One region of the Paenarthrobacter sp. OM7 genome, then DNA from elsewhere that is predicted to be linked to it. Evidence: riboswitches for the same ligand, from Rfam matches in the RefSeq annotation. Region 1 holds a riboswitch; each other region holds the start of a gene.
The links. Region 1 has a riboswitch for thiamine pyrophosphate ahead of QEH68_RS18615 (ECF transporter S component). Riboswitches for the same ligand answer to the same signal wherever they lie in the genome.
Positions count from the first base shown of each region.

Region 2: linked by a shared signal. The riboswitch ahead of thiO (glycine oxidase ThiO) and the one ahead of QEH68_RS18615 (ECF transporter S component) in region 1 are both predicted to bind thiamine pyrophosphate.
Region 3: linked by a shared signal. The riboswitch ahead of thiD (bifunctional hydroxymethylpyrimidine kinase/phosphomethylpyrimidine kinase) and the one ahead of QEH68_RS18615 (ECF transporter S component) in region 1 are both predicted to bind thiamine pyrophosphate.
Region 4: linked by a shared signal. The riboswitch ahead of thiC (phosphomethylpyrimidine synthase ThiC) and the one ahead of QEH68_RS18615 (ECF transporter S component) in region 1 are both predicted to bind thiamine pyrophosphate.

Region 1 covers NZ_CP123579.1:4,044,950-4,049,808, forward strand. The annotation lists gene QEH68_RS18610 (ABC transporter ATP-binding protein) at 1-830, opposite strand, end outside; gene QEH68_RS18615 (ECF transporter S component) at 830-1,450, opposite strand; TPP riboswitch at 1,527-1,663, opposite strand; gene QEH68_RS18620 (NUDIX domain-containing protein) at 1,892-2,590, shown strand; gene QEH68_RS18625 (DUF4235 domain-containing protein) at 2,627-2,887, shown strand; gene mnhG (monovalent cation/H(+) antiporter subunit G) at 2,986-3,378, opposite strand; gene QEH68_RS18635 (monovalent cation/H+ antiporter complex subunit F) at 3,368-3,646, opposite strand; gene QEH68_RS18640 (Na+/H+ antiporter subunit E) at 3,643-4,209, opposite strand; gene QEH68_RS18645 (Na+/H+ antiporter subunit D) at 4,206-4,859, opposite strand, start outside.
Region 2 covers NZ_CP123579.1:3,058,395-3,063,253, reverse strand. The annotation lists gene QEH68_RS14095 (TM2 domain-containing protein) at 1-618, opposite strand, end outside; gene QEH68_RS14090 (ferritin-like fold-containing protein) at 774-1,442, shown strand; gene thiE (thiamine phosphate synthase) at 1,486-2,169, opposite strand; TPP riboswitch at 2,197-2,315, shown strand; gene thiO (glycine oxidase ThiO) at 2,311-3,576, shown strand; gene thiS (sulfur carrier protein ThiS) at 3,573-3,809, shown strand; gene QEH68_RS14070 (thiazole synthase) at 3,814-4,611, shown strand; gene QEH68_RS14065 (4a-hydroxytetrahydrobiopterin dehydratase) at 4,645-4,859, shown strand, end outside.
Region 3 covers NZ_CP123579.1:2,628,342-2,633,200, forward strand. The annotation lists gene obgE (GTPase ObgE) at 1-178, opposite strand, end outside; gene rpmA (50S ribosomal protein L27) at 336-599, opposite strand; gene rplU (50S ribosomal protein L21) at 662-970, opposite strand; gene thiD (bifunctional hydroxymethylpyrimidine kinase/phosphomethylpyrimidine kinase) at 1,347-2,864, opposite strand; TPP riboswitch at 2,855-2,953, opposite strand; gene QEH68_RS12130 (Rne/Rng family ribonuclease) at 3,089-4,859, opposite strand, start outside.
Region 4 covers NZ_CP123579.1:2,713,676-2,718,534, forward strand. The annotation lists gene QEH68_RS12555 (VOC family protein) at 1-805, opposite strand, end outside; gene QEH68_RS12560 (amidohydrolase family protein) at 883-1,965, opposite strand; TPP riboswitch at 2,050-2,157, shown strand; gene thiC (phosphomethylpyrimidine synthase ThiC) at 2,153-4,006, shown strand; gene QEH68_RS12570 (alpha/beta hydrolase) at 3,989-4,711, opposite strand; gene ffh (signal recognition particle protein) at 4,776-4,859, opposite strand, start outside.

The sequences.
Region 1 (4,859 bases):
CCCGGCACCCAAACGCCGGCAGCCATCAACAGGGTGCGGGCCTCGGACAGGACCTTGTCCGGCGGGCCGTCCAAAAGGACCCCGCCCGTTGCCTGGCCCGTTCCCGCCGCCGCCAGGGCACCCGGCTGCAGGACCACGATCCTGTCCACCAAGTCCTTCCACACCGACACACGGTGCTCCACCACCACCAGCGTTGCGCCGGTCTTGTCCAGGCAACGCTTCACCGCGTCACGTACCTCCAGCACGCCTGCCGGATCCAGATTGGCCGTCGGTTCGTCCAAAAGGACCAAGCCGGGTCGCATCGCCAAAATGCCCGCCAGAGCAAGGCGCTGCTTCTGCCCCCCGGAAAGCGCCGCCGTCGGGTGATCCAACGCCAAACCGCCGCCCGCGGCGGTACGCAACCCGACGTCGTCGAGCGCTTCATGGACGCGGGACCAAATCTCGTCCCGGGGCACAGCAAGGTTCTCGGCACCAAAGGCAACGTCGTCGCCAACCCGCGACAAGACCACTTGCGTTTCCGGGTCCTGCTGCATCAGCCCGGCGCGGCCACGCTGCTCCCGGGGCGCGACGCCGTCGATCAGCAGTGAACCGGACTCGTCCGAGTCGTCTTCCTCGTCACCCAGCACACCGGCGAGGGCGTGCAGCAGCGTCGACTTGCCGGCGCCCGAAGGCCCCAGCAGCAGCACCCGCTCGCCCGGTTCAATCCGGAGGTCAAGCCCATGTATGGCGGGAGCGGACCTGCCGGCATGCCGCCAACCCCAGCCCTCGGCGGAGATGGCGGCAGGCCTCACCGGGCTGCTGTTCTTGTTCCCGCTCTGCGTGGCGGGCATCAGCTGAAGACGGGCTCCGACGCGGCCTTGCGCGATGCGAAGGAGCTCAGGACGCCGGTTTTAGCCAAGCCGCGGGTGGCAACCCAGGACAGGGCGCCGGCGATGATGGCACCCGAGATGGTGGTGAAAGTGATGTACGCCAGTTTGTCCATTGCCTCGTAGGCGATGTTCCAGCCCCACGGGAGGAAGGAGTCGTTCAGGCCGCAGAAGAGGCCCGCACCGGCACCGGCGAGGAGGGCCGTGGGCAGGTTGAACTTCTTGTACCGGAAGGCGGCGAAGATGAGCTCTGCGCCCAGACCCTGCAGGACACCGGAAATCAGGACGGTGGTGCCGTATTGGGAACCCATAATCAGCTCACCGGTGGCCGCGACAGCTTCGCAGAACAACGCTGCGCCCGGTTTGCGGATAATGAGCATTCCCAGGACTGCGGGGATCATCCAGCCACCGGCGATCAGGCCGGTGAGCGGCGGATACGTCGCGTTCATGGGGATGGATACCAGAGCGGCGCCCTGGGACCAGGCCCAGAAGATCACGCCGCCTGCGATGGCGATCAAGGCCGCCACAACGATGTCTACAACACGCCAGTTATAACTGGTCTTCTTCACGTTTACCGTGGTCATTTTCTGCCTCCTGAGGTTACAGGAGGGGAAAGTGCTCCCCGGATTTCCCATCGGCCTGCGCCGCCTGGATCCGGACACTCTGAGAAGCTCGACTCCCTTGCGCCGGTACTAACCGGATCAGGTTCGAGGGTCTGCGGCTGTCCGCACTCTCAGCGCCCTCGCGTCTCCTGCATCTCTGCAAGGTCCGACGGCGGCGCTCCCCTGTCGTTATCAAATCTGCCCTGATGGGCTGGTTCAGTTTACACCTGCCCGTGTTGTGGGCGACTGTCCGATGCCGGCCGGTGGTCACAATCGGGCGATCGGGGGGCCCGTGCGTGGGGTTGCGTGCGTTGCGGGGCCCGCTCTGCACCCCTCGCGCCGGTTTTGGCCTGTACACCCGGCCCCACAACGAGACCTGAGAGAATGATCCAGCAGACTCGACCGCGGCAAAGGGGCACTTTCATGACGGACCTACCCATTCAGGATCACCCTGCCGGCGAGGGCACCATATCCGAGCCCCGGCTTGCTGCCAGTGTCATCCTGCTCCGTGATGCCCCGGGCGGGATAGAGGCGTTCGTCCAGCACCGGGTCAGCACCATGGACTTCGCCGCCGGAATGGTGGTCTTCCCGGGCGGCCGGGTGGATGCTGCGGACGAGTCAGGCTGGGACTACCCAGCGGACCTGCTTCAACGCCACACTGCCGCCTGGCGTTCGAGTTCCATCGCCACCGGCGCCACCTCAACGCAGGCCGAAACCAACGCAGGGACGGTCCTCACCGCCGCAATCCGCGAAGTCCAGGAGGAGTCCGGGCTCAGCATCAGTGCCGCGGATCTCCGCCCTTGGGCCAACTGGATCACGCCTACGGACATGCCGAAGCGCTTTGACACCTACTTCTACGTTGCCAGGCCTTCCCCGGGAGCCGAGCCGCAGCATCAAACCACGGAGGCCTGGCAATCGTTGTGGATGCCAGTACACGGAATCCTGGAAGCGGAAGCGGCCGGGACCCTGAAGCTGATGCCGCCCACCTATTACCTGCTCAAGGAAATCGCTGAGTTTGATTCCGTGGATGCTGCCTGGTCGGCAGAGCACCCCGTTGTTCCCGTGCTGGCCCCTGTTGGGTCCTTGGCAGCGTTCCTGAAAGAGCGCGAAAGCCGGCGCTGACTCTGGAGTCGGCCCACGGACGGCTAGGCTGGGGGCATGAACCTCTTCTTCAAGCTGATCGGTGCCGGAGTAAGCCTCGGAGCGGGCTTCGTAGGCACCAAACTCGTCAACAAAGGGTGGGAAAAGGCAACTGGCAACAAACCACCCCTGGGCAACGACGACATGGAAACGAGCTTGCGTTCAGCACTGACTTTTGCGCTGATCTCAGCCTTCGTCAGCACCTTGATTCAGGTGTTGGCCAGCCGTGGCACACAGCGTGCCATTGCACGTTTCGCTAAGTCGCACGACATCGTCTAGCCCGCAACCACAGACAGCAACGCGGGGTCGCTTTGCCTCCACTTGATGGAATGAACCAGTGGACGCAAAGCGACCCCGCGTTGGTGTGACCGGGACTTTTAGCGGTCGTTGCGGGGTTCTTGCCCCGCAGCCGCCCGTTGCACAACAGCCTCGAGTTCGTCCTTGGTGAGCATCTCGCGGTGGCCATGTTTGGTGCGGTAGGCGGAGCGACCCACCATATGGGCGGACACAGGTGCCGTCAACAACTGGAAAATCCATGCCACCAGCAGAACCGGCCAAACCCACCACGTTCGCATCTGCAGGCCAATAGCAGCAAGCATGAGGAACAGTCCCAGCACTTGGGGCTTGGTGGCTGCGTGCATGCGGCTCATGAGATCCGGGAATCGCAGCAAACCGATGGCGGCACCCAAGGACATCAAGGCTCCCACCACCAGGAAAACTGCGGTGACAGCATCGATCACGACATCCACGCCGGTGGCATCAGGACTCATTGTTCTGTTCCCTCCGTTCAGCCACGAAACGTGCAACGGTCACTGATCCGATGAATCCGATCACCGCGAGGGCTACCAGCAGCATCAGGTTGTTGAGGTGCCTGTTCATCGCCATGTCGATCGCCAGTGCAGCACCCAGGATGGCCAGCAAGACATCCGATGCCAGGACGCGGTCCAGCAGGGAAGGGCCGATCGCGATGCGGACAATCGCGCCCGCGGCAGCCAGGCTGAGGATCACCGCCGTGACCACAAGGATGATCTCCTTCATCGTGCTGCCCCTTCCATTCCCGGACGTACTTCAGCGTTGAGGGCTTCTACTTCTTCGCGCGTGCCCATGATCCGGATCAGCCGCGCTTCAATGATCTGGACTTCCTCGCGAATTTTGTCGATGTCCGCTTCTTCGTAGATATTGAGCGCGTGCAGGTAAAGCGTGGACGTCGACCGGTCCACCTCCACCACCAGCGAGCCCGGAATCAGCGAGATAACGTGCCCCGTGGCCGTCACCATCAGGTCCGAGTGGCTGCGCAAGGGAACGGCGACGACGGCGCTGCGCACCTTGGGTCCCTTGACCACGGCCAGGAACAACACCAGGAAGCTCGCTGCCACCATTTTGGCGAGGAACATCAGGGCGAAGGGAACGGCGCGCAGGATGTTGAACCTGCCGCTCAGTTCCACTGGTGGAAGGTAGAACAGCTTGGCTACCAGCACGGCTATCAGCGCACCGAACAGCAGGTTTCCGGGACTGAAGTCCCGCCACAATGCGCCCCAGACAATGACCAACCAAATGAGCAGCGGGAGTTCGGTGCGGAACGAAATGGGCTTACGGCTCATTTGGCATCACCCGTCTGTGTTTCCTCGGGCGGCCCAAGCGGTGGCACTTCGACCGAGTCGCCCAGGACCGAGTGGATATAGGCCGAACGATCCAGCATGATTCCTGCGGAACCGTCAGCCACCTGGAAGAGCGGACCGGCGAAGACCGTCAGCGCGACACCGAAAACTACCAGTCCCGCCGTCGAACCAACCATGGTCCGCGGCAAGACGCCCACGTTCCGGGGATTCAGGAGAGCTGGGTCCGGATACTCAGCGTCTTCGGGCTTGCGCCAGAAGGCCCTGTTCCACACGCGGGCGATGGCCAGCAGCGTCAGGAGGCTGGTGACCACGCCACCCACCACCAGCGTGATGGCCAAGGGTGTTCCCAAATCCACGCCGGCCTGCAGGAGGCCCAACTTTCCCAGGAAGCCAGAGAACGGCGGAATACCTGCGAGGTTCATGGCCGGGACGAAGAACAGCAAGGCCAGTAACGGGGAAAGCTTGGCCAAACCACCCAACCGGTCCATGGACGAACTGCCGCCCCTGCGTTCTATGAGACCTGTGACCAGGAACAGGCTTGTCTGCACGGTGATGTGGTGCGCCACGTAGAAGACGGCGGCGCCCAACCCTGCCACGGAACTCATGGCCAGGCCAAACACCATGTACCCGAT
Region 2 (4,859 bases), 990 kb from region 1:
GGAGTTAAGGACGGTGACCTTAACGGTGTTGCCCTCGGACACCGTGACCTCGAAAGCGTTGCCATCGGTGGCAGTGCCTTGGGAAGGGGCAGTGGCCTCCTGTGAAGCTGACGGTGCGGCAGGGACAGGCGTGGCCTGTCCCTGGACCGCGGCAGCCACCAGCGTCAAAGACAACACCGTGGACACGATCCCAACAACCGTGCCGGCGAACCAGACAACGAGCGTGATGATCCAGGCCTTCTTCTTGTTTTCCGGATAACCCTGCAGCGGGCGGCCTTCCTTATCCCGTGCGTTGCCGGTCAGCGTGATGATGAGGTCCACGATGGACCAGATGCCGAGTCCGCCCGCAGTGAGCAGTTTGGCAATGCCGGTCCCGATCTTTCCCAAGTAAAAGCGGTCAACACCGAGGCCACCAAGGAGCAAGGAGAGGATCCACGTGACCATGAAGGACTTGGCCGGAGTACCCGTGCCGGGAACACCATAAGGGCTGGAATCCGGGCCGGACTGGTACGTCTGGGGTCCGCCTTGGTACTGGGCGTCGAAAGCACCGGGTGCAGGGGGAACTGGTGGGGCACCGTTCCCGTTGTGGGGCGCGGGCGGGTAGCTCGGATTAGTCATTGATCATCCTTCGGGGGAGTGGGTGCGAGGAGGAGGACACGCGGCCTGCGGGCAGGCCAGACAGTCAACTCACTTCCAGTCAGCCTAGTGGGACCAACGCTGCTGAAGGCAATCTCCGCGGGCGGGGTGTGGAGAGCCGGGGATAGTCTTGGATTATGGGCACTTCGACGGACGTCGCACCTTCTGCCGGACAACTCGCCGCGGGACTCCTGGGCGCCATGGCCTACGGCGAGTTGTCGGCTTTCGGCCGGCTTTCGTTCGATTCCCGATACGCCCCCACACTCCATGACCGTTCAGTGCTGGCAAAAATTGCCGTCGGTGCGTACGGAAACTTCGCGCTGCTGAGCGATCGGCTCGCTGAAATGGGCCTCGATCCGGAGGAAGCCATGCTGCCGTTCCAGCGTTCCTTTGACCACTTCCATGAACGCACCAAGCCCGGGGACTGGTTCGAATCCGTGATGAAGGCATACGTCATCGACACCGTTTCCTCGGACTTCTACCGGGCTGTCGCCACTTTCCTCGATGGAACAACGCAGCAGTTCGTGGACCGGGTTGCCTCCCCCGACCAGGCAACCGAGGTACTTCGTGTCCTGCTGCGGCGGGCCTTGGCCGATGACCCACGACTGGCCTCACGGCTGGCGTTGTGGGGCCGCCGGCTGGTGGGGGAAGCGCTGACACAGGCGCAGAGGGTAGGGACTGAGCACCCACAGTTGGGGCCGGCACTAAAAAGTGGTGGCGATGCCCGCGCCGCAATTAAAAGACTGACAGGCGAGCTCGCCGGGCGTCATGCCCGCCGGATGACGGCGCTGGGCCTCACTGCCTAGCGGTATGACCGGGCTTATGCCTGAAAGGCTCCAACGGCCAGGCTCAGGCTGCGTCCAGCGCCTCCAGCAGCGACTTGGCTGCCGTCGTCGGATCCGAAGCCTCGGTGATGGCGCGGACCACGACGATCCGGGTGGCTCCTGCGGCCCGCACCTGCTCTACGTTGCTGAGATCGATCCCTCCGATGGCGAACCATGGCAGATTCACGGCGCCGTCGGTGGTCTCGACTGCACGCTTGCTCGCTTCTGCGGCATATGTGACCAAGTCCAGTCCCACGGCTTCGCGGCCGGGTTTGGTGGGTGTCGCCCAGACGGGTCCTACACAGAAATAGTCCAGGCCCCCCTGTCCCGGTGATGCCGCGATGGCGGCATTCACCTGCTCGGGGGAGTGGGTGGAAAGACCGATCGTGACGGACTCCGGAAGCAATGTCCGGGCCACCTTCAACGGGAGGTCCTTTTGCCCGATGTGGAACACCGGAGCCCCGGAAACACTGGCAACGTCGGCTCGATCGTTGACAGCCCACAGCCGTCCATGACGTTGCGCAACTCCGTGCAGGACCGCCAGCAACTCCAATTCCTCGGCAGCTTCGAGGGTCTTGTCGCGCAGCTGGATGATGTCCACACCGCCCTCGAACGCGGCGTCCACAAAGTCTTCAAAATCGCCTTGCCGTTTCCGCGCATCGGTGCATAGATACAAGCGGGCGGTGGCGAGGGCATCAGTCTGGGTCATGGAACCCAGAGTAGTTCCTCTAAACTGGGCACGTACTGCGGGAGCCGCGACGTTCGTCATATGACTGTCCGGCTGAGAGGGCTTAAGAGCCGACCGCTTGACCTGATCCGGCTAGTACCGGCGTAGGGAAGGAAACGCGCAATGGCAGTTCCCCGCCAAACCCCGCTCCAGGCCGACGTGGCCGTCATTGGCGGCGGCGTCATCGGGCTGGGCATCGCCCGCGAAGCGCGGCGACTTGGCCGCTCCGTGGTGGTGATCGACCCCGCACCGGCTTCGGGGGCTACGTTTGCTGCCGCCGGAATGCTTGCCCCCGTGAGCGAATTTCACTACCAGGAGGAAGATCTCCTGGAGTTGATGCTCGAATCGTCCAGGCTGTGGTCGTCTTTCGCGGCAAGCCTGCCCCGCGGAGGGGAAGACACCGGATACCGCACGACGCCGACACTTGCCGTGGGTGCCGATGCCGCGGACCGCAGGGCACTGGCAGACCTCCGTGCTGTACAGCTTGCTGCGGGCCTGGGGGTCGAGCCGTTGTCCCTGCGCGACGCCCGGGATCGCGAACCCCTCCTCAGTCCCCAAATTTCCAGTGCCTTCGACGTTCCCGCCGACCACCAGGTCGATCCCCGCAAGCTGGCGGCATGCCTGCTCTCGGGACTGGCACGCCACGCGGCCAGCGACTCCACGTGGGTTTCGGGCGCCGACGATGGGTTTGCCGTGACTTCCACGGCGCGCCGCTTGCTCTGGGACGGAGGGCGGGTCTCAGGAGTGGAACTCGAGTCCGGCGCCGCTGTCCACTCCACCGAGACGGTGGTCGCCAACGGACTGGGTGCGGCAGACCTGGAAGGGCTCCCCGACGGGCTTAACCTTTCCCTGCGGCCGGTATATGGCGACATCCTCAGGCTTCGGGTGCCTGAACACCTCCGGCCCCTGCTCACCTCCACCGTCCGCGGGATGGTCCGTGGAGTGCCCGTCTACATCGTGCCCCGGGACGACGGCACTGTAGTCATCGGGGCCACCCAGCGCGAGGACGGACTGTCGGCAGCGTCCAACGCGGTCTCAGCCGGGGGCGTATACCAGTTATTGCGGGACGCCCAGGCCCTGGTCCCCGCAGTGGCGGAACTTGAGCTGCTCGAAGCAACGGCCCGGGCCCGCCCCGGCACTCCGGACAACGCACCGCTGCTTGGACGGGTCGTGGGCCCCCGGGGGGATGTTGATGGTCTGGTGATCGCCACAGGATTCTTCCGGCATGGTGTCCTCCTGACGCCCGCGGCCGCACGGATTGTGGGCGGGCTGATCAACGGCACGTCGGACCCCCGGTGGGCATCATTTTCCCCGGACCGCTTCGCGGCCACTTCATCCACAGCGCGGGCGCTTACGCCGGCACACGCTCCCAGCAAGGAAACAGCATGAACATCAAACTCAACGGATCCGATCACGCCGTGCCGGAGGATGCTTCAGTCAGCACCCTGGTCACGGCCGTCACCGGCCGCGCCCTGGACCACCGCGGACAGGCAGCCGACGGTGGCAAGCTGGGCGTCGCCGTCGCCCGCAATTCCGAGGTGGTGCCACGCAGCCAATGGTCCGCAACGGCGCTCGCCGACGGGGATGAACTCGAACTTGTTACCGCAGTCCAAGGAGGCTGACATCATGACGACAGCAAACACAGAGGTCATTACTGACGCCCTGGTGATCGACGGCGTCCACTTCGGATCCCGCCTGATCATGGGGACGGGAGGTGCCCCGAGCCTGGACGGTCTGGGCGCTGCGCTCCTGGCGTCCGGGACTGAGCTCACCACAGTAGCCATGAGGCGCTACTCACCCGCTGAAACAGGATCCCTCTTCCAACTCCTGGTGGACCACGGAATCCGGGTGCTGCCCAACACCGCCGGTTGCTTTACTGCCAGAGACGCCGTGATGACCGCTGAACTGGCACGCGAGGCACTGGAAACCGACTGGGTGAAGCTGGAAGTCATCGCCGATGAACACACGCTCCTTCCAGACGCAGTGGAACTCGTCGAGGCAACGGAACAGCTGGTGAACCGTGGATTCAAAGTCTTCGCCTATACCAACGATGATCCCGTCCTGGCACTGCGCCTCGAAAACCTGGGTGCCACCGCAGTGATGCCCCTGGGCTCGCCGATCGGAACCGGTCTGGGGATCCTGAACCCGCACAACATTGAACTCATCGTGTCCCGGGCCTCAGTACCCGTGGTGCTCGATGCCGGAATAGGAACCGCCTCCGATGCTGCCCTCGCCATGGAATTGGGCTGCGACGCCGTGCTTCTGGCCACCGCTGTCACCCGGGCGCAGAACCCGGTGCAAATGGGTGAGGCCTTCAAGCACGCCGTGATCGCCGGTAGGCTGGCCAAGCAGGCAGGCCGGATTCCGCGGCGTGAGCACGCTTTGGCGTCGTCGGCCATGGAGGGCCGGGCAGAGTTCCTCTAAGTGTCCGCCGGGTCTTCGGGAGAAGGAGCAGCAGTGGCAGGGAACCATGACCATCTGACCCAGGCGGATGTCGACGATGCCCTCCGGGAGCTACGCGACTGGAAGTACCAGGGCGGCCTGGTAACCGTCTATAAAACTCCGACGGCGGCCGAAGCGCTGGCCCTCATTGCAGCGATCGGACAGATCGCCGAACACCAAAACCACCATCCGGATCTGGAATGGCGCTACAACAAGGTCCACCTGCGGTA
Region 3 (4,859 bases), 1.4 Mb from region 1:
AGTCCAGCAGCGTGGTGGTCTGGGCGGACACCCGGAGGATGACATCGCCGCCATTGCCGCCGTTGCCGCCGTCGGGGCCACCGAGGGGCTTGAACTTCTCCCGCTTTACAGAGACACAGCCGTGGCCGCCGGTTCCGCCGGATACGTGCAGGACTACCCGGTCTACAAAGCTCGCCACGTGGATCTCCTCAGTTGCTGTCTTACTTACAGCGTTTGTTGCTGTTGCCAGCGCTGTTGCAAAACCAGTGCGCTAAAGCGCCCTAGTCGATTGTAATGCGGTTAAAAGAATGGTGGAGCGGGCCGTTTGGCCCGCTCCACCGGTTCAGAACTTGTTGTTACTCTGCAGCTGCAGCAGCAACGATGTTCACTACGCGACGTCCGCGGCGAGTACCAAACTCAACCGAGCCGGCCTGCAGGGCGAACAGGGTGTCGTCGCCACCGCGACCAACGCCTGCACCGGGGTGGAAGTGCGTGCCACGCTGGCGAACGATGATTTCGCCTGCGGAGACTACCTGACCACCGAAGCGCTTGACGCCCAGGTACTGTGCGTTGGAGTCACGACCGTTGCGAGTGGAACTCGCGCCTTTTTTGTGTGCCATGTGAAATGCCTGCCTCTAAATTTCTGGGGAAACTGGAAAACCTGAACAGCGGGTAACGAAAGTTACGCGATGCTGGTGATCTTGATCTTGGTCAGTTCCTGACGGTGACCCTGACGCTTCCGGTAGCCGGTCTTGTTCTTGAACTTCTGGATGACGATCTTCGGACCACGGAGGTCTTCGAGGATCTCAGCCGTCACCTTGACGTTGGCCAGTTCCGCAGCTGCGGAGGTGACCTTATCGCCGTCAACCAGGAGCAAGGCGGGCAGCTCAAGCGTGCTGCCGGCTCCACCGGGGACGCGGTTAAGCGTTACGTAGTCTCCAACGGAAACTTTTTCTTGGCGGCCGCCTGCGCGGACAATCGCGTACACCACTTGGGTACTCACTTCTCTCGACGTTTATAACTAAATTTGCGTGCGGAACCTGGAACCGAAATCAGGCTTGGTTCGCGCTGTGCCTCAACGCCGTGGACTTCTGATCGAAGTCCGCGAGTCATCCCTTGAACAATTCCAAGGGGCATAACCCAAGTGTTGGCGTAAGCACCGAAGATCAAGATTACGCTAGTTTGACCCTCGGCTGCAAATGAGGCCGGGTCCGGAGGCTACCACGTGACTTGCATCACCAGTTGTAACGGACTCTCCCGGCACCGTGCCCATACAGCCTACAGGGTTTGGGGCGATTAACGTGATTTGACCCGCGACGCGCTGGGGCGGTTTGAAACCCGGAGATAAAAAGCCCGAGCAGGAACGGTCAGGCGAACAGCCGGGGTGCGTCAAAGAACGCAGTTTCGTAGCGGCAGGACTGGGCAAAAGCCTCCACCATTGATGCCCGCTCCCCCTCGGAAGCTGCCGCTGCAGCGGCGTCCGTGAAATTGATCGCATTCCTGGTGGCTGCAGCAAACTCTTCATCGGCGTAAGTCCTGAGCCAGTCCGCGTAGGGATGCGCCGCCGGGGATCCCGCCTTCACGAACGACCCATGGAGCCGCTGGCCCACCTCTGCGTAGAGCCAGTAGCACGGCAGGATGGCCGCCAGCACCACGGAGTAGCTGCCGGTGGCCGAGGATGCCAGCAGGTGGTCCACGTAGGACTTCGTGACGGGTCCGGTCACCGAGGATGCCTCTCGGGTGCTGAGCCAGTTCCTGTGCAGTTCCGATTCGACCTCAAGGCACTGCTGTGACGCTTTGGCCCAGAACAGTTGCTCCTCCTCCGTGGGGGCAAGGGCGCCCGCACGCGCCAGGACCCTGGAATACCCGTTGAGGTAGAGGACGTCCTGCGCGAGGTAGTAATTGAACGCAGCCTCCGGGAGCTCGCCCGATTGCAGGCCGTCAATAAAGCTGAGTTTGTAGATTGCCTCGAGCTCCGGAGCAGCTTCCTTCCACAGCGTCGCGGCGAATTGCCCCGGCCTCAGGACCTGATGGTGGTGGAAATGGTGGACCGGCCCGTTTCCCTGGCCTACGTCGAGGCTGTCCGAATGCAGCAGCGCCTGGAGCAACCACGGCTTGACTTCGCGCAGGGAAGCTTCCCAATCGCCGGTGCGGGCCTGGACCGTGGCCAGAGCCGACGACAACGAACAGCCCGTGCCGTGGCTGTTCTTCGTTTCCACGCGGGGTCCGGCTACCTCGATGACGTCCTGCCTCAGGAGGCCGCTGGTGTTAACCAGGGCATCCGGGCATTCCGCCCCTGCCAGGTGTCCGCCCTTCACCAGGACCGTGGTGCCGCACTCAGCAGCCAGTCGCTTGCCCTGGTTCAACGCCGAATCCCAGTCAGCAGCTTCAGGCTCCCCCAACAGCATGGCAAGCTCCGGGAGGTTCGGGGTAATAAGGTCCGCCAACGGCAGCAGAGCGCGCAGGGCCTGCTCGGCAGACCCTCGCAGGAGGCGGTCGCCGCTGGTGGCCACCATCACCGGGTCAAGGACCACGACGCCGGGACGCACCGCCTCAAGCCAGCTGCGGACCTCATCGATCACCGCAGCGTCACCCAGCATGCCGATCTTCACGGCATCGATGGCAATGTCCGTGCTGATGGACTCCAACTGCTGTCGCAGGAACTCCACCGGAGGAACATGGACAGCACTGACGCCCAGCGTGTTTTGGGCAGTCAACGCGGTGATCGCCGCCATGCCGTAGCCGCCCTGCGCAGCAATGCTCTTCAGGTCAGCCTGGATACCGGCACCGCCGGAGGGGTCCGAGCCCGCGATACTCAGTACGCGGGGCGTTTCCCGGCCGCAAACAGCCAGAGGGTACACAGAAGAATACGACGATGACGTCATGGGGACATCCCTTCGCCGGTGCTAACCGGACAGGTTCAACGGGTCTGGATCTCAGCCGGGCCCTATGCCCGGCACCCCGTGTCAATCCCCAGCGTAGCCGGGAAGCAGCACGGCCCGGGAACTGCACTCCGCAGAAGACCGGTTATGACCGCTGTGAGCAGACAGCAAAGGGCCCCGCAGTACCCGCCTGTGGCGGTTACTGCGGGGCCCTTGCGGATCGGGTCCTAGAGCTCCGAAGCGGGAACACCAACCCCAAGGATGATGGGTTCCTCGGACGCTGCCTTCTTGGCAGGCTCCGCCGGTGCTTTGGCCTGGTGTGCAGTTCCACGCGCTGCGGTAGCAGTGACCTCGTGGTGCTCAACGCTGGTCTCGTTGGCTGCACCCTGGGCGCGGCTCGCACTGCGGTTGCGGCGCCCCCGGCGGGACTTCGACGCCGAAGCAGCTTCAGGGTCCTCGTCCACGGGCCCCGCCACGGCGGCTGCCGGTGCAGCGGCTGCCTTGGAAGGAACCACGGTTTCGGGCTTTGCCTCGGGTGCTGCGCCAAGGTGGGAGAACGCTTCGGCCAGGAGATCCAGGCTCATGGCAGGCTTGGCGGCAGGCGGTTCCTCGTGGTGTTCCCCGAAAGGCAAGGCCACTTCTTCGCCGCCGAATCGCAGAACCGGTGTGGACCGTGTGTCACGAACCGATGCTTCCCGGTCTGATTCGGGGTCGGCGTGCTCTCCGGCCTCCGGCTGTGATGCGGCAGGCGCCTGGTGCTGGCCGGCCGCCCGTGCTTGCTCTTCTGCACGGTGAACTTCGTCATCGTGGAGGTGGGCAGCGTGGGCGGCAGCAGCGATCGTCGCCAGCGCAGCGCGGGTTGCCTCTGCTTTGGCCTGCTTGGCAGGATCCTGCGGCTCGGAAGCCGCGGGAGGTGCGGCAGGGGCGGAAGCAGTGCTGTGGACCTGCGCGGGAGCCTCGGCGACAGCCTGTCCCCCGCCCTTGCCACGGCGGCGCTTGCGTTCTGTTCGGGCTGTGGGTTGCTGCGCCTCAGTGTGGGGGCGGTGGTGCTCGGCAGCCACAACGTTGGCGCGACGGTGCTCCACCGGTTCATCGTGGGTGACCACGCCGCGGCCGGCACAGTGCTCGCACTGCTCACCGAAGACCTCAAGGAGGCCGGTACCCATGCGCTTGCGGGTCATCTGGACAAGGCCCAGTGACGTCACTTCAGCCACTTGGTGCTTGGTGCGGTCGCGGCCAAGGCACTCAACCATACGGCGGAGGACGAGGTCGCGGTTGGACTCAAGGACCATGTCGATGAAGTCGATGACAATGATGCCGCCGATGTCACGCAGGCGAAGCTGGCGAACTACTTCCTCAGCAGCTTCGAGGTTGTTCTTGGTGACGGTTTCTTCAAGGTTTCCACCGCTGCCGGTGAACTTACCGGTGTTGACGTCCACCACGGTCATGGCTTCGGTGCGGTCGATGACCAGCGAACCACCGGATGGGAGGAAGACCTTGCGTTCCAGTGCCTTGTGGATCTGCTCGTCAATGCGCCAGGCACCGAAGATGTCCTGGTCCTTGGTCCACTTCTCGAGGCGGCCCACAAGGTCGGGGGCAACGTAGGTTACGTAAGCCTCAATGGTGTCCCAGGCGTCGTCGCCGGAAACGATCAGTTTGGAGAAGTCTTCATTGAAGACGTCACGGACCACCTTGATGGTCAGATCGGGTTCGCCGTAGAGCAGTTCCGGTGCCAGGACCTTGGTGGAGGAGGCCTGGCCTTCGATGCCTTCCCACTGGGCGCGCAGGCGGTTGATGTCATGCGTCAGTTCTTCTTCCGACGCACCTTCAGCAGCCGTGCGGACAATGACGCCGGCGTTTTCCGGCAAACGGTCCTTCAGGATGCGCTTGAGGCGGTTGCGTTCGACATCGGGCAGCTTGCGTGAAATGCCGGTCATGGAACCACCGGGCACGTACACCAGGTAGCGGCCGGGCAGGGAGATCTGGCTTGTCAGGCGG
Region 4 (4,859 bases), 1.3 Mb from region 1:
GGTTCTGCACTCCTGCGATCTTCAAGCGATCCGCAAGCGCCGCTACGTCGTCGGCGTCGGGGACCTCAATGAGCACTTCCCCCAGGCCCAGCGTGTCCTTGCGGGGCCCGGCGCCACGGCTGTTCCACACGTTCATGGCCATGTGGTGGTGGTAGCCGCCGGCGGAAACGAACAACGCCTGGCCATGCCAGCCCGCGGTCCGCTCAAAGCCCAGGGTTTCCACGTAGAAGTGTTGGGCAGTTCCGACGTCACCGACTTGCAGGTGGACGTGTCCAATTCCGGCCGCTGCCTCGCGCTGCCCTGTCACCGCGGCTTCACTCAGGTGCTGCTCGAGGAATCGCTGCGGAGGCAAGGCAACATTGTCCATCACCACATTCCTGCCATCCCACTGCCAGAGTTCACGCGGCTTGTCGTAGTAGAGCTCAATGCCATTGCCTTCAGGATCGGTGAAGTAGAACGCTTCGCTGACCAGATGGTCGGCACTGCCCGCGAAAGCTCGGGGCTCGTACTCGGCGGCGGTAGCAATGGTGGCGGCCAATGAAGGCTGGTCGTGGAACAGAATGGCCGTGTGAAACAGGCCAGCCTCCCCACGGCCTGGAATCTGGAGACCGGACGCCGGGGCAAGATGCACCACGGGCTTTCCGAGCCGTCCCAGGTAGAGCCCGCCATCCTGCTCGGCCACCACGTCAAGGCCAAGGGCACGCTGATAGTAGTCGCTCATGACAGCCATGTCGCCGACCTTGAGCATGACTGTGCCCATGGTCAGTTCGGCAGGCAGGAGATCCTGGCTGAGTGGTGTGGTCATGTGACGCTCCCGGGTTCGAGGTGCCGCTCATCAGCACCTTTCTACTTCTCTAAATTACTTGAAGCTTCAATTTATTCCTAACGGACCAGTGAACCGCGCAGCACGATGTGTTTGAGGCTGGAAACAGTTTCCAGCTCGATCCTGGGATCCTCGGAGCACAACACGACGTCGGCACCCGCCCCTTCGCTGATGCCCTCGGCCCCCAGCCACTCCCGGGCACGCCACGCCGCGGAGTCCAGGACCGCGGCCGGCGGCAGGCCGGCGTCGTGCAGTTCCTTCATTTCGTCTGCGATCCTGCCGTGCTTGATCACGCTGCCGGCGTCCGTGCCCGCATAGATGGCCACGCCTGACTCAAAGGCCTCCAACACCCGCTCGCGCCGCCGCTCCCAAAGCCGCACCATGTGGTCCGCATAGTCAGGAAACTTTGGGGCAGCCTGGGCAGCAATGTCCGGGAAAGTCGCGATGTTGACCAAGGTGGGAACGATCGGCACGGACTGCTCCACCAAGCGCGGAATGTGTCGCGGCAGCAGGCCCGTGGCATGTTCGATGCAGTCGATGCCTGCATCTAGCATGTCGTCCACTGTGTCCTCGGCAAAGCAGTGGGCCGTCACCCGGGCACCTTCATCGTGGGCGGCAGCGATGGCATCCTTGACGATTTTGGCGGGGAAAGAGGCAGCGAGGTCACCCACGCCACGGTCGATCCAGTCCCCCACCAACTTGACCCACCCGTCTCCATCCCGCGCTTCCTTCCGGACGGTCTCCACGAGTTGGCCGGGTTCGACTTCATGCCCCAAACCGCGGAGGTACCGCCGGCTCCGGGCAATGTGCCTACCTGCCCGGATCAACCGGGGAACGTCCGCACGTTGCTGGACCCAACGGGTGTCACTTGGTGATCCGGCATCCCGTATCAGCAGAGTCCCGGCGTCGAGGTCAGCGTGGGCCTGCGCAAGGGTAGTCCGCTCGTCAACGGCGCCACCCACACCCAAACCGATGTGGCAGTGGGCATCAACGAAACCCGGGAGGACCCAGCCATCCAACACCAGGTCCGGTGTGGCCGTGGGGCGTTCGAACGTCAGGACTCCGTCAACAGACCACATCCCTTGGCGCTCTTCGTCCGCCGAGACAAGCACAGATCCGCTGAATTCGATGATGGTGGCCATATCAAAAGCCTAGTCCGCAGCGGCGTCCTGGACGCTGGTTCGTTCATGTGACTGGGTGCCCGTTGTGAGCTGTGGTAGCTTCGTCTACGACCACACGGGGGCCCCTGCAGGGGCTGAGATCGGACTGATGCAGTCTGCGACCGTTGAACCTGTCCGGGTAATGCCGGCGAAGGAAGTGAGTAATCCTTTGAGCACCACAAAAACACAGCACAGCCCTGCCCAAAACCGGTCCGGCTCCAGCGCAAGGACGCCGGAATCTGTGACCCAGTCGCTGACATCCCATTCATTGGCCTACCTGGAGGACCCGGACCACGGGATCCGGGTGCCCGTCACCGAGATCGCCTTGGAACCGTCTCCCAACGGCACAGCCAACCCGGCGTTCCAGGTGTACCGCACTGCGGGCCCCGGCAGTGATCCCGTTGTGGGACTTGAGCCTTTCCGCGCTCCATGGATCGAAGCCCGCGGTGACACCGTGGCTTACCGCGGACGGGAGCGAAACCTGCTGGACGACGGCAAGTCAGCGGTGCGGCGCGGGGAAGCATCAGCAGAGTGGAAGGGCACCCAACCGGTGCCCCGCCGCGCCGTCGAAGGTAAAACCGTCACGCAGATGCACTATGCCAAGCAGGGCACGGTGACTCCCGAGATGCAGTTCGTCGCGTTGCGGGAAAACTGTGACGTTGAGCTGGTCCGCAGCGAAGTTGCCGCAGGACGGGCGATCATTCCGAACAACATCAACCACCCCGAGTCAGAACCGATGATCATCGGCAAAGCCTTCCTGGTGAAAATTAACGCCAACATCGGCAACTCAGCAGTGACGAGCTCCATCGCGGAAGAGGTGGACAAGCTGCAGTGGGCCACTCAATGGGGTGCCGATACCGTCATGGATCTCTCCACTGGGGACGACATCCACACCACCCGGGAGTGGATCATCCGCAACTCCCCGGTCCCGATCGGGACGGTCCCCATCTACCAGGCGCTGGAGAAAGTCAACGGCGAGGCGAACAAGCTGACGTGGGAGATTTTCCGGGACACTGTGATCGAGCAATGTGAGCAGGGCGTGGACTACATGACCATCCACGCCGGCGTGCTCCTGCGCTATGTGCCGTTGACCGCCAACCGGGTCACGGGAATTGTCTCCCGTGGCGGGTCGATCATGGCGGGTTGGTGCCTGGCGCACCACCAGGAGAACTTCCTCTACACGCACTTTGACGAGCTCTGCGAAATCTTCGCCCAGTACGACGTCGCCTTCTCCCTGGGCGACGGCCTGCGCCCGGGTGCAACCGCCGATGCCAATGACGCAGCCCAGTTCGCCGAATTGGATACCCTCGCCGAGCTGACACAGCGGGCGTGGGAGTTCGATGTGCAGGTGATGGTGGAAGGACCTGGCCACGTGCCGTTCCACCTGGTCCGGGAAAATGTGGAACGCCAGCAGGAACTGTGCAAGGGAGCCCCTTTCTACACCCTTGGGCCCTTGGTCACGGATGTCGCTCCTGGTTATGACCACATCACCTCAGCCATCGGCGCCACCGAGATTGCCAGGTACGGCACCGCCATGCTGTGTTACGTGACCCCCAAGGAACATTTGGGCCTTCCCAATAAGGACGACGTCAAGACCGGTGTCATCACGTACAAGATCGCAGCCCACGCCGCCGACCTCGCCAAGGGCCATCCCGGGGCCCACGAGCGGGACGATGCCTTGTCCAAGGCCAGATTCGAGTTCCGTTGGCGTGACCAGTTTGCCCTCTCCCTGGACCCCGTCACAGCAGAAGCCTTCCACGACGAAACGCTGCCGGCGGAACCGGCCAAGACCGCCCATTTCTGTTCCATGTGCGGCCCCAAGTTCTGTTCGATGCGCATCAGCCAGGACATCCGTGACGAATACGGATCAGAAGAGGCGCAGACAGCCATTGCGGAAATGTACAGCGGCATGCGCGGAAAGAGCCAGGAATTCCTGGCATCTGGCGGAAAGGTCTATTTGCCGGAACTGCAGGTACCCGGCAGCCCGGACACATTTGAGGCCGGCTCAGGAAGCCTGAACTGACATGGCCCGTCCGACGTCACCAACAAACGATCGGATGATGTGATCCCCGTCCACTGAATCCTGGGGCCGGTGCCCTCCCGCAGCAACACGGCGGAGGGCTCCGGTTTCCTGGAGGTAACCGGCAATTTCCTCATACAGGGGTTCCCAGCCACCCGTGAGGACCAACGTGGGGACACCGGGCACGATGTGCAGCGGAGCCTCCCACGGCGGGGCCTGGAGCCTGAGCCTGCGGGCTGAACGGCGCGCTTCGGGAGTATCCAGTCCCCCCGTTTCGGCAGAAAACGCCCGGCGGTAGTACTCACGTTGGTAGTCGGCGTCGTTGAGCTGGCTCCGTACATCGAACAGGGGTTCCATAAGGGCCCGATGGGAGGCTGTGGCCGGAAGCTCGGCTGTCAGGGACAAACAAGCAGGCTCAACCAAGCTCAGCGAGTGCACCAGGTCCGGACGTTCTATGGCAGCCAGCATGGCGGAGATGGCACCTTGCTCGTGCGCTACGACGTGGCCGCCACCCGTATCCGCCAGGGCATTGATGACAACGGCAACGTCCGCGGCAACGCTCGATCCCACGGGTTCTGCTGCAACGTCAAAGCCATGCCGGCGCAGGAACAGCGCGTCATAAGCGAGGGCCATGCCGTGCTGTTTCGGCCATGCCGCAGCACCAAAGCTGCCCAGGCCGTGAACGAAGACTACGCGCTGCTTATGCATTGGTTCAGCCTATTCCACGGCCCTGACATCCCAACTGCGACGCGGTGGGTATGTCAGCCGCGGCCTATTTGCCGAGGAACTTATCGAAGCCCTTGGGAAGGTTGAGCGATGAGGGATCGAACTCTGCCGCGCCTTGGCCGAAAGCGGC